One region of the Neorhizobium sp. USDA 3394 genome, then DNA from elsewhere that is predicted to be linked to it. Evidence: riboswitches for the same ligand, from Rfam matches in the RefSeq annotation. Region 1 holds a riboswitch; the other holds the start of a gene.
The links. Region 1 has a riboswitch for S-adenosylmethionine ahead of ACZ9EJ_RS15925 (O-succinylhomoserine sulfhydrylase). Riboswitches for the same ligand answer to the same signal wherever they lie in the genome.

Region 1 (7,406 bases):
GTCGACGATCTCGCGGATCGCACCGATCTTCGGATATTCGCTATCGAAGTCGAATGTCTTCCAGTCGATCGCCTTTCCCGAGGCAGGCAGCATCGCCATGTTCTTGACGAAGGTCTCGCCATAGGCCAGCTGCCGGCTCGGTCCCTGGTCGGATACCATCCACATGTCCCAGCCGCTCACTCCGGTCGGATCGACACCCTCCGTGCCGAACTGTACCCCGGGGAAAATCGCTTCCCCCTTGATCTTCACCCCGCCGGCGAGTGTTTTCAGCGTCTCCACTTGCGCCGGCGTAAAGCAGTCGGAACCTCCCGCCTCGCAGGTCTTCAGATCCTTGGCCGGATCGAAATTGCATTGGCGAGGATCGGCGATCAGCCCGTCCTTGGCACCGTCGGTCGCATCGCACTTGTCCATCACCGCCTTGGCGAGCACCGGAAGCTGAGCCCGGCTGATCGGCGCCTTCAGCAGAGCCCGCGCATTCCAGACGCCCCAGATCTGCGTATTGGTGAGATCGAGAACCGGAGCTCCGGCGAGGATGCCGTCGAAATCGCCCGGATAGCGCTGCGCTGCCATCAGGCCTTGGCGTCCGCCGGTCGAGCAGCCGTCCCAATAGGAGAAGGAGGGATGCCGGTCGTAATAACGCGCTGCAATCGCCTTGGCGGTGTCGACCGTCACATGCACCGCGCGTGAGCCGTAGTCGATCAACAGACCGAGATCCTCGGCGAAATCTCCGAGCTTGTAGGTGGCAGCATCATGGCCGGTATTCTGCTGGACGGTCAGGAAGCCTTTCGAAAGCGCGGCATTGCGGGTCGCGATCCGCGACGCCGCGGCAAGATCCTCCCCGGCAAAACCGCCATTGCCGAACATGTAAAGCCGCCGGTTCCAGCTGTCTGGCAGGGTGATCTCGAAGCGAATCTGCGGCCGGATATAGCCCGTTACCTGGCAATGGCCGGGGACCGTTCCCACGCCGGCCACGTGCCTGGCCTTCAGCGCCGTGACCTCGCCAAACGATTGGCTGTTCAGCATGCCGCAGGCGATCTGCGGCGACACGGTGGCGGACGCGAAATCCGGCCTGTCCTTCTGATCGGTGAAACTGCTCTTGTTTTGGGCGAGTGCCGGGGTGAAGGCCGCAAGCGCCAGAAATGCGCAGGGCGCCAGCAGAATGGTCTGCTGAATCGATCGTGTCATCAAGTTCTCCTCCCAAAGACCGGTTGACCACGTCAAGATGCCGCAGGAGGGAAGGGGTAACAAATAGAAAAATCGACGCCACCCATAACCTCTAGGTTGTCGTCGGTGGCGCGGTCTAGTTGAGGACGCGCATCAGGCCCGGTGAATCCAGCGAGAAGGCCGGGATCGTCACCTCGAAGGTTTCGCCGTCATCGGTCTGCATGTCGTAATGGCCGAACATCAGGCCGGATGGCGTGTCCAGCGGACAGCCCGAGGAATATTCGTAACTGTCGCCGGGCTTCAGCCGCGGCTGCTCGCCGACGACCCCCGGCCCGTCCACTTCATCGACGATGCCGTTCTGGTCGGTAATGTGCCAGTAGCGATGCACGAGCTGTACGGTAAGCGTCGAATGGTTCTCGATGACGATGCGATATCCCCACACATAGCGGCTCTCTTCCGGGTTGGATTGCTCCTCCAGATAGTAGGGCTCGACGGCGACATCTATATCTCTTGTCCGGGCGCGATACATGCGACACCTCAACAACGCTCACTGCTTCGATATTGTACAGGGGGGCCGCAACGTCAAGAAATCTCGCGGTTTGAACAACCGAGTGTGAGCATTTGTTGAAGTTAAGGATAATCGGGATGGTGAATCTCCTGGTCGATCCACCATCCCGGAAAGCGAACGCTTACATGCCCGCCTGGGAAAGCGCCCGGGCGAAATCCTCGATCAGGTCATCGGTATCCTCGATACCGGCAGACAGGCGCACGGTGCCGGGCGAGATGCCGAGTTCGGCGCGGGCCTCATCCGTGAGGTTCTTGTGCGTCGTCGTTGCCGGATGGGTGATCAGGCTCTTGGCGTCGCCGAGATTGTTGGAAATCTGCACGATCTCCAGCGCGTTCTGCAGCTTGAAGGCCGCTTCCTTGCCTCCCTTCAGCTCGAAGCACACCAGCGTCGAGCCTCCCGTCATCTGCCTGGCGATGATATCGGCCTGCGGATGGTCCTTGCGGCCCGGATAGATCACTTTTGCGACCTGGTTCTGGTCGGCGAGGAAGTCGGCGATCTTCGAGGCGCTCTCCGTCTGCTGCTTGACGCGCAGCGGCAGGGTCTCGATGCCCTTCAGCAGCGTCCAGGCATTGAACGGCGACATGGCCGGGCCGGTATGGCGGAAATAGTCGTGCAGGTTCTCGTCGATCCAGGCCTTGTCGGACAGCACGACGCCGCCGAGGCAGCGGCCCTGGCCGTCGATATGCTTGGTCGCCGAATAGACGACGATATGCGCGCCGAGCTCCAGCGGCTTCTGGAAAAGCGGGGTCGCAAACACGTTGTCGACCACGACCTTGGCGCCGATCTGGTTGGCGAGCCTGGCGACGCCGGCAATGTCGACCACTTCGAGCGTCGGGTTGGTCGGGCTTTCCAGGAAGAAGACCTTGGTCTTCGGCGTGATCGCCTTTTCCCAGTTTTCCAGGAAGCGTCCGTCGACCAGCGTGCATTCGATGCCGTATTTCGGGGCGAGCGTCTCGACCACCCAGCGGCAGGAGCCGAAGAGGGCGCGGGCAGCGACGATATGGTCGCCGGCCTTCAGCTGGCAGAGGATCGCGGCGGTGACGGCAGCCATGCCAGAGGCGGTGGCGCGGGCGTCTTCGGCGCCTTCCAGCATGCACATGCGCTTTTCGAACATGTCGTTGGTCGGGCTGCCGTAACGGGCGTAGATGAAGCCGTCGGTCTCGCCCTTGAAGCGGGCTTCGGCCGCTTCCGACGTGTCATAGACGAAACCCTGCGTCAGGAAGATCGCTTCCGAGGTTTCGCCATATTGCGAGCGCAACGTGCCGCCGTGTACGAGCTGGGTTGCCGGGCGCCATTTGTTAGTCATGCGTGTTCCCCATTCAGAACAAAAAAACCGGTCGCATAAGCAGACCGGTTTCGCACCCGGTCTTTTTAGCCACTTATTTAACGTGGCTGCAAGCCGACCGGCCAAATCACCACGGGATAAAAGTGGCATAGCGCCACGCCCCGCTTGCGTCAATGGCTCGCATTTGGTTTTGTCGCCTCGAAAACTTGAGAGAGACATGATGGCTCGCGAAACAGGAATTTTGGCGGACCGCGCGATCGCGGCGCTTTTCGACAGTGGACGGCTGATCTCCGAGCGCGAGCTCGACCTCGACCAGATCCAGCCGGCAAGCCTCGACCTGCGCCTGGGCGCCAAGGCGTTTCGCGTCCGCGCGAGCTTCATGCCGGGGCCGACGAGCCTGGTTTCCGACAAGCTCGATCGCCTCAAGCTGCACGTCATCGATCTCTCCGAAGCCGCGGTGCTGGAAACCGGCTGCGTCTATATCGTGCCGCTGATGGAACGGCTCGACCTGCCGGCAAACATGTCGGCCTCGGCCAACCCGAAAAGCTCCACCGGCCGGCTCGATATCTTTACCCGCGTCATCACCGACTACGCCCAGGAATTCGACAAGATCCCCGCCGGTTATTCCGGCCCGCTCTATCTCGAAATCTCGCCCCGTACTTTCCCCATCGTCGTGCGCCGCGGTTCGCGCCTGTCGCAGATCCGGTTCCGGGTCGGCAATGCGCTGCTTGGCGAGCCGGACCTTCTGCAACTCCATAACACCGAAACCCTGGTCGCGTCCGCCAAGCCGAATGTATCGGGTGGCGGCATCGCCCTTTCGATCGATCTTTCCGGCGACAGCGTCGGCCTGATCGGCTATCGCGGCAAACACCACACGGCCGTCGTCGATGTCGACAAGAAGGCGCAGCATGACATCTTCGATTTCTGGGAGCCGCTTTACAGTCGCGGCCGCAGCGAACTGATCCTCGATCCGGACGAATTCTATATCCTGGTCTCGCGCGAGGCGGTGCATGTGCCGCCGCTTTATGCGGCCGAGATGACGCCCTTCGATCCGCTGGTCGGCGAATTCCGCGTCCACTATGCCGGTTTCTTCGATCCGGGCTTCGGCCACGAGGCGGCGGGCGGGCGTGGCAGTCGTGCCGTGCTCGAAGTGCGCAGCCACGAAGTGCCGTTCATCCTCGAAGACGGCCAGATCGTCGGCCGTCTGGTCTACGAGCACATGCTGGAAAAACCCGAGGGCATGTACGGCGCCGGCCTCGGCTCCAACTATCAGGCGCAGGGACTGAAACTGTCCAAGCATTTTCGCGCCTGACGCCACCTCCGGCTTGACAGGCGATGCCGTCTGTTGGAAGTCTGCAGACCGACGCGGGTGTAGCTCAATGGTAGAGCAGCAGCTTCCCAAGCTGAATACGAGGGTTCGATTCCCTTCACCCGCTCCAGCTTTTCATCACATGCTGCAGCTACCCTTCAGCCTGAAGGAGGGTAACTATCGTGAGAGCCGCAGGTAGGTTCGGCGCGATCAAGAATGGGCGAGTTGGGGGCATCTCACCGGTTCGCGATCAGCCAATCCCAACTGAACTTCTCGAGTGTCTTCTCGCTGAACATTGGAAATCTGCTCTGCAACAATTGGACAACCATCGACGCTCTCGTAGGAATGGGAACTTGTGTACCTACTTGATGGGTAATCACTTCTGTACAGTCACCATAGGCCCTCTGTAAACGGTCTATGAGTTCGTACCCGTCTATGATTTCACCATCTGTAGCTTCCGGATTTGCGATTTTGATCCAGCAGAATAGCGAACTCTCACGGAAGACGTATGGTTGAGGGTTCGAGATACCCGCCTTCCGCTCGTGATGAGCCAAGGTGTACCTTGACCGGAAAATTTCGTAGACCGAATCACAAAGCGAAAGAGCTGAAGCGCGCCGTAGAATCGCATCTATTTCTGGAATGTCCTGCAATGCGACTAATTCGTCAATTGTAGTCATTACTGATATCCAGATTCCGAGTTCCACCAACGATGGAACGTGAAGGTGGCGGGTTACCCTGCTCGGTTGCAGAGTTATGGACGTTCAGGTCCACGGAGGCAATTGCTCCGCCCCACGGATCCGCGTTTCTGCGGGCGCGAGGATGTCGGCCCACAGCTATGGATCAATGTCGGTGAGCTTGGCAATCATGAGGTAGCGTCGCATGCGGGTTTCCGTAAGCAACTACCGGACTGACGCCAATACGGCGATGCTGTCCGCGGATACGGTGTGGGCTGCGTTCAGGAAGAAACGGCAACTGTGAACTGCGGCAGGCAGTCTATCCAAGCTGAGGCGGCGCCGGCGACAGAGACCTGGCAGTCGGTGGCCGCCGGGCGCGTTGAGCGCCCGGCGAACCGGCTTACTTCTTGGCGTCAGCCCAGCTCTTTACGAGCTCGTCGTAGTTGACGGTGACGGGCTTTTCCTTCTCGTTGGCGACCTTGAGCTGCGGAGCGAGGTTGCCCTTGGCGACCGCGTCCTTGTTCCAGTATGCAAGATCGCGTTCCTCGGCGAGGGCCGGTCCCATGTCGCCCTGGACCTTGGCACGTTCCAGGCGCTGGAGGACCTTTTCCTGCTCTGAGCAAAGCGAGTCCATCGCCGCCTGGGCGGTCTTGGCGCCCGAGGACGCATCGCCGATCGCCTGCCACCAGAGCTGCGCGAGCTTCGGATAGTCAGGAACGTTCGTGCCGGTCGGCGACCACTGGACGCGGGCCGGGGAACGATAGAACTCGATCAGGCCGCCGAGCTTCGGGGCGCGGTCCGTGAAGCTCTTGTGCCGGATGGTGCTCTCGCGGATCAAGGTGAGGCCGACATGGCTCTTCTTCACGTCCACCGTCTTCGAGGTGACGAACTGGGCATAGAGCCAGGCCGCCTTGGCGCGGTTGGTGGGCGTGGACTTCATCAGCGTCCAGGAGCCGACGTCCTGATAGCCGAGCTTCATGCCGTCCTTCCAGTAGACGCCATGCGGAGATGGCGCGAAACGCCATTTGGGCGTACCGTCCTGGTTCATGACGGGCAGGCCGGGCTTTACCATGTCGGCGGTGAAGGCCGTGTACATGAACATCTGCTGGGCGATCTCGCCCTGAGCCGGCACCGGTCCGGACTCCGAGAAGGTCATGCCCTGTGCGGCGGCCGGCGCATAGGCCTTCATCCAGTCGAGATACTTCTGGATCGAATAGACGGCGGCGGGGCCGTTGGTATCGCCGCCGCGTGCGACGCAGGAGCCGACCGGCTGCGACTTTTCGTTGACCTTGATGCCCCATTCGTCGACCGGCAGGCCGTTCGGAAGGCCCTTGTCGCCGTTGCCTGCCATGGAGAGCCAGGCATCGGTGAAGCGCCAGCCGAGCGAAGGATCCTTCTTGCCGTAGTCCATGTGACCATAGACCTTCTTGCCGCCCACGTCGCGACCGGTGAAGAACTCGGCAATATCCTCATAGGCCGACCAGTTGACCGGCACGCCGAGCTCGTAGCCATACTTGGCCTTGAAGTCGGCCTTGTTCTTGGCGTCGTTGAACCAGTCGTAGCGGAACCAGTAGAGGTTGGCGAACTGCTGGTCCGGCAGCTGGTAGAGCTTCTTGTCCGGTGCGGTCGTGAACTTCAGGCCGATGAAGTCCTGGAGGTCGAGGCCGGGGTTGGTCACGTCCTTGCCTTCGCCCGCCATCCAGTCGGTGAGCGAGCGGGCCTGCTGGTAACGCCAATGCGTGCCGATCAGGTCGGAATCGTTGACGTAAGCGTCATAGATGTTCTCGCCCGATTGCATCTGGGTCTGCAGCTTTTCAACCACGTCGCCTTCGCCGATCAGGTCATGGCTGACCTTGATGCCGGTGATAGCGGTGAAGGCCGGAGCCAGCACCTTCGATTCGTATTCATGCGTGGTGATCGTTTCGGAGACGACCTTGATATCCAGGCCGGCAAGCGGTTTTGCCGCATCGATGAACCATTGCATCTCCTTTTCCTGCTCGGCGCGGGCAAGGGTCGAGAGTTCGCCGACTTCCTTGTCGAGGAATTGCTTTGCCTCATCCATACCGGCATAGGCGGAGCCGGTCAGAGCCAGCAGCACCGCTGCCGTCGTTGTCATAAGATGCCGTCGCATTTTATCCTCCCAGAGTGTTGCGATTGCCATTTCGTACCGAGTGGCGGTTCTCCCGCCACCTTTTCAGCTTGCCTTTCAGACGAAGCGGAAGACGCCGATTGCGTAGACCACTGCCAGGGCAAGAGCCCACCACAGGTTGGGGCCGATAAGCCCCAGCCATGCGAGATGAATGAATGCCGCGCCGAGCAGCGAGATGAAGAGCCGATCTCCCCGCGTCGTCTCGAAACGCAGGATGCCGACCCTGGGCGAACCGCCCGGCGCGAAATATTCCCAGA
Region 2 (7,406 bases), 890 kb from region 1:
CTCGCCGCGGCCGTCCGTCAGATAATGGGACAGCGTGTCCTCGGGGTTCAGGTCCTCGCGCTTCTGGTCGAGCGTGGCGATTTCCAGGTTGGTGCCGAGCTTGACGGTGCCGGTATCGGGCGCCAGCTGGCCGGTCAGCATCTTCAGCAGTGTGGTCTTGCCGGCGCCGTTCGGGCCGACGAGGCCGATGCAGTCGCCGCGATGCACGCGGATGGAGAAGGGCGCGACGATCGGCCGATCGTAGCTCTTGGTGATGTTTTCGGCTTCGATGACCAGCTTGCCGGATTCGCGGCCTTCGCTGACGCTCGCCTGGACCGTGCCCTGCGGTCCCTTGTGGCCGCGGTAATTGCTGCGCATCGTCTGCAGCTCGCCGAGGCGGCGCATGTTGCGCTTGCGGCGCGCCGTCACGCCATAACGCAGCCAGTGTTCCTCGCGCTCGATCGCCTTGCCGAGCTTGTGCTGCTCCAGCTCTTCGGCCTCCAGCACCTCGTCACGCCAGGCTTCGAACTCGCCGAAACCGCGGTTGAGGCGCCGTGAGGTGCCACGGTCGAGCCAGACGGTGGCATTCGAGACCTTTTCGAGGAAGCGACGGTCATGCGATATCACCACCAGCGCGCTTCTGGTCTTGCGCAACTCGTCTTCCAGCCATTCGATGGTCGGCAGGTCGAGGTGGTTGGTCGGCTCGTCGAGCATCAGGATGTCCGGCTCAGGCGCCATGACGCGGGCAAGTGCTGCACGGCGGGACTCGCCGCCGGAGAGCGTGTTCGGGTGTTCCTGGCCGGTGAGACCCAGATGTTCGAGCAGATAGGTGACGCGATAGGGATCGTCGCCGGGGCCGAGGCCCGCTTCGGCATAGGCCTGCACCGTCGAATAGTCGGCGAAATCCGGTGCCTGTTCGAGATAGCGGATGGTCGAGGACGGATGGCGGAACACTTCGCCCGATTGCGGTTCGACCATGCCGGCCGCGATCTTCATCAGCGTCGATTTGCCGGAACCGTTGCGGCCGACGAGGCAGATGCGGTCGCCCGGCTCCACCTGCAGACCCGCGCCGGCCAGCAGCGGCGCGCCGCCGAAGCTCAGGAAGATATCGTCAAGTTTCAGGATAGGGGGCGCCAATAGCTTAGGCTCCTGTCATGTCATAGGGGCGGGCAAGGATCATGGCCTTGCCTTTCCTCAAATGGAATTCCACCTGGCCTTCCGCAACGTTCGAGACGGTGCGCGAGGAGCCGAAGGGGAGCGAGAAGTTGTCGAGCGGATAACGTGCGCCGATGATGTCGAGCCCTTCCAGGTCGGAAAACCCGATGACGGAAAACAGCGAACCCTTGGGCAGGTCCAGAGTCTTGGTGCCTGGCAGCAACGGCACGGCCTCCTCGTCGCCCGACGTAAGCATGATGTCGAGGTCGCGTTCGGCCAGGCTCATAGCGTGAAAGAGATGCTGAAGCGCATGGTCGCTGCGCTCGCCGCCGAGCGCGCCGGCAAAGATCAGTCTTGTTGCACCGCCTTCGACGGCTTCGGCCGTCGCGATCTCGCCGTCCGTCTCGTTCTTGGCCGGCGGGAAGGCCTGCCGCTCGACCTGCGGAAACTGCGCGATCAGCGCGGCATCGGAGGAGTCGAAATCGCCGACCCAAAGCTCCGGTTCGACGCCCAGCGCCGCTGCATGGCGCATGCCGCTATCGGCCGCAATGAAGCGGCTGCCGGCAACGGTGTCCCGCAGGCGGTCGGTGACGGTGAGATTGCCGCCGAGCAGAATGGTGAAGGTCGAATGGCTCATGCGCATTGCCCATAGCGCAAAGCCGGCCGAAAGGGAAAGCTGTTGCACCGCCGGGGATGAGCTTTTAGTTTGCGGCGCTTAATTGATCAGGATGCCGAGATGCAGTTTCAGGGTACAGCGGACTATATTGCCGACAAGGATCTGATGGTGGCGGTCAACGCCGCGATCCGGCTCGAACGTCCGCTGCTGGTCAAAGGCGAGCCGGGCACCGGCAAAACCGAACTGGCGCGGCAGGTCGCCGCCGCCCTCGGGCTCGATCTCATCGAGTGGAATATCAAGTCCACCACCAAGGCGCAGCAGGGGCTTTACGAATACGACGCCGTCTCGCGGCTGCGCGACAGCCAGCTGGGCGACGAACGCGTCCACGATGTCGCGAACTATATCCGCCGCGGCAAGCTGTGGCAGGCCTTTGCCTCCGACAAGAAGCTCGTTCTGTTGATCGACGAGATCGACAAGGCGGATATCGAATTCCCGAACGACCTGCTGCAGGAACTCGACCGCATGGAGTTCCATGTCTACGAGACCGGCGAGATGGTGCGCGCCAAGGTCCGGCCAATCGTCATCATCACCTCCAATAACGAGAAGGAACTGCCGGACGCCTTCCTGCGCCGCTGTTTCTTCCACTATATCCGCTTCCCGGACGTCGATACGCTCGCCCGCATCGTCGAGGTTCATTATCCCGGCATCAAGCAGACGCTGGTGCGCAATGCGCTGACGCAATTCTACGAGATCCGCGAGATGCCGGGCCTGAAGAAAAAGCCCTCGACCTCCGAGGCGCTGGACTGGATCCGGCTCCTGGTCTCCGACGATGTCGATCCGTCGGATCTGCGCGGCGATGTCAAGAACGCGCTGCCGAAGCTGCATGGCGCGCTCCTCAAGAACGAGCAGGACGTGCATCTCTTCGAGCGGCTGGCCTTCATGGCGCGGCGGGAGCGGTGAGCGGAAGATTATGCTCCCATTGACGCCGGGAGTAGCAAGGCGTATTTGAACTCCCGAGAATTCGTGGTGATTTGGCCGGCCGGCTTGCAGCCACGTTAAAAAAGTCGCTAAAGGGCCGCGAGAAGATGTCTTCCCACGGACCGGTCGCGATTTATTTTGCCGCCGGTTTTATTTTTGTTGGGTTGAGACATGCCGATCAAGATTCCCGATACGCTGCCCGCATTCACGACGCTCGTTTCCGAAGGCGTGCGGGTGCTGACCGAAACCATGGCGGTGCGGCAGGACATTCGTCCGCTGCAGATCGGGCTGCTCAATCTCATGCCGAACAAGATCAAGACCGAGCTGCAGATGGCGCGCCTTGTCGGCGCCTCGCCGCTGCAGGTCGAGTTCTCGCTGGTCCGCGTCGGCGGCCACAAGGCCAAGAACACGTCGGAAGATCACCTCCTGTCCTTCTACGAGACCTGGGAAGAGGTGAAGCACCGCAAGTTCGACGGCTTCATCATCACCGGTGCGCCGATCGAGACGCTTGCCTTCGAGGACGTCACCTATTGGGACGAGATGCAGAAGATTCTCGACTGGACGGCGACCAACGTGCATTCGACCATGAATGTCTGCTGGGGCGCGATGGCGGCGATCTACCATTTCCACGGCGTGCCGAAATACGAACTCAAGGAAAAAGCGTTCGGCGTCTATCGCCACCGCAACCTCGTGCCGTCCTCGATCTATCTGAACGGCTTTTCGGACGACTTCCAGGTTCCGGTGTCGCGCTGGACCGAAGTGCGCCGCGCCGACATCGAAAAGCACCCGGACCTCGAAATCCTGATGGAATCCGAGGAAATGGGCATCTGCCTGGTGCATGAGAAAGCCGGCAAGCGGCTCTACATGTTCAACCATGTGGAATACGACTCCACCTCGCTGGCTGACGAATATTTCCGGGACGTCAATGCCGGCGTGCCGATCAAGATGCCGCACAACTACTTCCCGCATAACGACGACACGCTGACGCCCTTGAACCGTTGGCGCAGCCATGCACATCTTCTGTTCGGCAACTGGATCAACGAGATCTACCAGACGACCCCTTACGACCTGGAGAAGATCGGCACCGAATAGGCCTCGACGCGATGTTCATTCCCTTCTTCCTTCACCTCAAAGAAGCGAAAGTCCCGGTGACGCTCCGGGAATTTCTCGACCTTCTCGAAGGCATGGAGGAAGGGATCGCGGATTTCGACGTGGAGGCCTTCTATTTCCTCGCCCGCACGGCGCTGGTGAAGGACGAGCGGCATATCGACAAGTTTGACCGGGTGTTTTCGTCCTATTTCCGCGGACTCGAGGCCGTCTCCGGCGAGCCGGGCCTGGATGTCGCCAATATCCCTGAAGAATGGCTGCGCAAGCTCGTCGAAAAGCACCTGACGGACGAGGAGAAGAAGCTCGTCGAGTCGCTCGGAGGTTTCGAGAAGCTGATGGAGACGCTGCGGAAGCGGCTGGAGGAACAGAAGGGCCGGCATCAGGGCGGCTCGAAATGGATCGGCACAGGGGGCACCTCCCCTTTCGGGGCCTATGGCTATAATCCGGAAGGCGTGCGGATCGGCCAGGACCAGTCCCGCCATCGCCGGGCGGTAAAAGTGTGGGACAAGCGTGAGTTCGCCGACTTCGACGATAGGGTCGAGCTCGGCACCCGAAACATCAAGCTTGCGCTGAAGCGGCTGCGCCGCTGGGTGCGGGAAGGGGCGGTCGAGGAACTCGACCTGCCCGGGACGATCCGCTCCACCGCCGAACACGGTTATCTCGATGTGCAGACCCGGCCCGAGCGGCGCAATGCGGTCAAGCTCCTGATGTTCTTCGATGTCGGCGGCTCGATGGACGATCATATCCGCGTTGTCGAGGAACTATTCTCGGCCGCACGGGCCGAATTCAAGCATATGGAGCATTTCTACTTCCACAACTGCCTCTACGAAGGGCTGTGGAAGGAGAACGGCCGCAGGTCGGAGCGGACGCCGACGCTTGAGCTGATCCGCAGCTATGGCGCCGACTACAAGGTGATCTTTGTCGGGGATGCCTCGATGAGCCCCTATGAGATCACCCATACGGGCGGTTCCGTGGAGCACTGGAACCAGGAACCTGGAGGGGCCTGGATAGGGCGCGTCACCGAGCATTTCCGCCGCTGCGTCTGGCTCAACCCGGTGCCCCAGGACCGTTGGAGCCATACAACGTCGATCGGCATCATGCGGCAGCTGATGACCGACCGCATGTTCCCGCTGACGCTTGGCGGGCTGGAACAGGCGACGCGCGCCCTCACGCGCTAGAGCCTTTTTCTTCTCCGCGCCGTTGCGGCCTGCAGCCAAATCGCGCAGGTTGCCGCAAACATATCGGTGGAGGAGCAATCTCATGGCGGACCAGAATTTCGAAGTTTTCGGCACCACGGAAAAGGGCGAAACCGTCTATCGTGTCCGGATCTCCGGCGGCGGGCTCACCGCGAGTGTCATCACCTGGGGTGCGGTGATCCAGGACCTCAGGCTCGACGGCCATCAGCCGCCGCTCGTGCTCGGCTTCGAACGGTTCGAGGATTACCTGAACCATTCTCCCTATTTCGGTGCGACGCCGGGCCGTTCGTCCAACCGTATCGGCGGTGGCCGCTTCGTGCTGGATGGGAAGCAATATCAGCTGGAACTGAACGAGCGGGGCGTGACCCATCTCCATGGCGGCTCGGATGGCATCGGCCGCAGCAACTGGACGATCGTCGAACATGCCGCCGACAAGGTGGTGCTGCGGATCACCGATCCCGACGGCCGTGCCGGTTATCCGGGAAACTGCACGGTCACGGCGACTTACCAACTCAAGAGCGATGGCGTTCTTTCCGTCGTCTACCAATCCACCACGGATCAGCCGACGCTCGCCAATATCTGCCAGCATACCTATTTCAATCTCGACGGACGCGAGGATGCGCTCGATCACGACATCATGATCGCCGCGGACCATGTGCTGGTCTTTGACGACAAGCAGGTGCCGACCGGCGAACTGATGGCGGTCGCAGGCACGCCTTTCGACCTGCGCGACATGGGGCCGATGAGGCGGTTCGACGGCGATGCCCAGGTCCTGTTCGATCACAACTTCTGTCTGTCGCCGGAGCGAACGGCCAAGCGTTCCGTGGCTCTGGCGCGCAGCATCCATTCCGGCGTGTCGCTGGAAGTCCGCACCACCGAGCCGGGCGTGCAGCTCTATGCCGCCTTCAAGCTGCAGCAGATCCCCGCAGAGGGCCTCGATGGGCGCCGCTACGGTCCCTTCGCCGGGTTCTGCCTCGAAACCCAGGTCTGGCCGGACGCCATCAACCATGCCGATTTCCCAAATGCCGTGCTGCGCCCGGGCGAGGTGCTGCTGCAGGAAACCGACTATGTCTTTTCAAAGCAATGATCGCCGGCCTCGTCCGGATCGGGATTATCTGCGCCTGAGCAAATAACCGTTATCATGGAGGCCCGCCTTGCTTCGGCGTCCATGTAAAATTGGTAAGGCGCAGATTTCATTTGCAATTTTATCGTTTCGTGAGGGTTCCGAAACCAAGTTACCACTTGCCGTTCTACATTGTGGAACGTAGTAAGATTTTGACATTAGTTAAATTTCAACGGATTTCAGCATAGTTTTCTTCAGGATTGGCATTGCCGCCCGCCGGGCGGCTGCCCTCTGCTTTTGCGGAGCACAGTTCGAGGGATATATGAACGAGATCAGCATCAGGAAGCCACTGTCGAGAAGGCTTACCTTCTTCGGTTTTGCAGCCGTGCTTTTCGCGAGCGTCGTGATCGGCGGGCTTGCCTGGGAACGGCAGTCGAGCATGACCGAGCAGGCGCTGCAGACGGAACTCGACAGCGATCTCGCGGTCATCCAGGACGACATGGCCGCCCAGGGGCGTGCCGCATCCGCGCTCGCGCTGACGATCGCATCCCTGCCGGAGACCTCCCCGCTCATCCTTGCCAACGATCGGCAGGGCCTGCTCTCGCGCTATTCCAATATGAAGACCGTGAAGGAGGCGAGCGGCCTCGAAATGATTACCTTCGTCGGAGCGACGGCCGACGTCGTTGCCCGCGCTCACGATCCCGATGTCTTTGGCGACAACGTCAAGGCGCGTCGCAAGATGGTGGCGACCTCGCTCAGCGACAAGAAACTGGTTGTCGGCATCGAGACCGGCCGCACCGCAGTCAGCCTGTTCGCAACCGCGCCGGTCGTCAGTGACGGCAAGGTCATCGGTGTCGTGGACGTCGGGCTGAAGCTCGTCGATGCCTATTTCTCCCGGCTGACCAAGGAAGTGAACGCCCATGTCACGCTCTACACCCGGGGCGCCGACAAGTTCGACAAGCAGGCCTCCACTCATGGCGGCAATCCGATCCTGACGGTGCCGGAACTGCAGGAGGCCTATGACAAGGGCGTCGTGCGACGCTACGCGGATATCGGCGGCAAACATTATGCCGTCGAGGCGGTGCCGCTTCTCGACTTCTCGGGGACCAAGGTCGGCGTTCTGGAAATCGCATCGGATATCACGCCGCTGGTCGCTGCCAGCGAAGCCGCATTGTGGATGACCGCACTCGGCACCGTCGTCGTTTCGATCCTGTCGCTGATCGGTTTCCTGGTCTTTGCCCGGTCGCTCGGCGGCACCGTTCGTCGCCTGACCGTGACGATGACGAAACTTGCCGCCGGTGACCTCACCGCC

Region 2: another riboswitch for S-adenosylmethionine. It lies ahead of metA (homoserine O-acetyltransferase MetA); the one in region 1 lies ahead of ACZ9EJ_RS15925 (O-succinylhomoserine sulfhydrylase).

The regions. Positions count from the first base shown of each region.
Region 1 covers NZ_JBWCDU010000001.1:3,230,462-3,237,867, reverse strand. The annotation lists gene ACZ9EJ_RS15935 (tannase/feruloyl esterase family alpha/beta hydrolase) at 1-1,185, opposite strand, end outside; gene apaG (Co2+/Mg2+ efflux protein ApaG) at 1,301-1,693, opposite strand; gene ACZ9EJ_RS15925 (O-succinylhomoserine sulfhydrylase) at 1,854-3,038, opposite strand; SAM riboswitch at 3,083-3,161, opposite strand; gene ACZ9EJ_RS15920 (2'-deoxycytidine 5'-triphosphate deaminase) at 3,235-4,329, shown strand; tRNA gene ACZ9EJ_RS15915 (tRNA-Gly) at 4,383-4,456, shown strand; gene ACZ9EJ_RS15910 (hypothetical protein) at 4,563-5,003, opposite strand; gene ACZ9EJ_RS15905 (ABC transporter substrate-binding protein) at 5,401-7,131, opposite strand; gene ACZ9EJ_RS15900 (DUF2160 domain-containing protein) at 7,207-7,406, opposite strand, start outside.
Region 2 covers NZ_JBWCDU010000001.1:4,121,291-4,128,696, forward strand. The annotation lists gene ACZ9EJ_RS20165 (ABC-F family ATP-binding cassette domain-containing protein) at 1-1,116, opposite strand, end outside; gene ACZ9EJ_RS20170 (thiamine diphosphokinase) at 1,121-1,777, opposite strand; gene ACZ9EJ_RS20175 (AAA family ATPase) at 1,871-2,710, shown strand; SAM riboswitch at 2,764-2,841, shown strand; gene metA (homoserine O-acetyltransferase MetA) at 2,900-3,820, shown strand; gene ACZ9EJ_RS20185 (vWA domain-containing protein) at 3,832-5,013, shown strand; gene ACZ9EJ_RS20190 (aldose epimerase family protein) at 5,096-6,118, shown strand; gene ACZ9EJ_RS20195 (methyl-accepting chemotaxis protein) at 6,417-7,406, shown strand, end outside.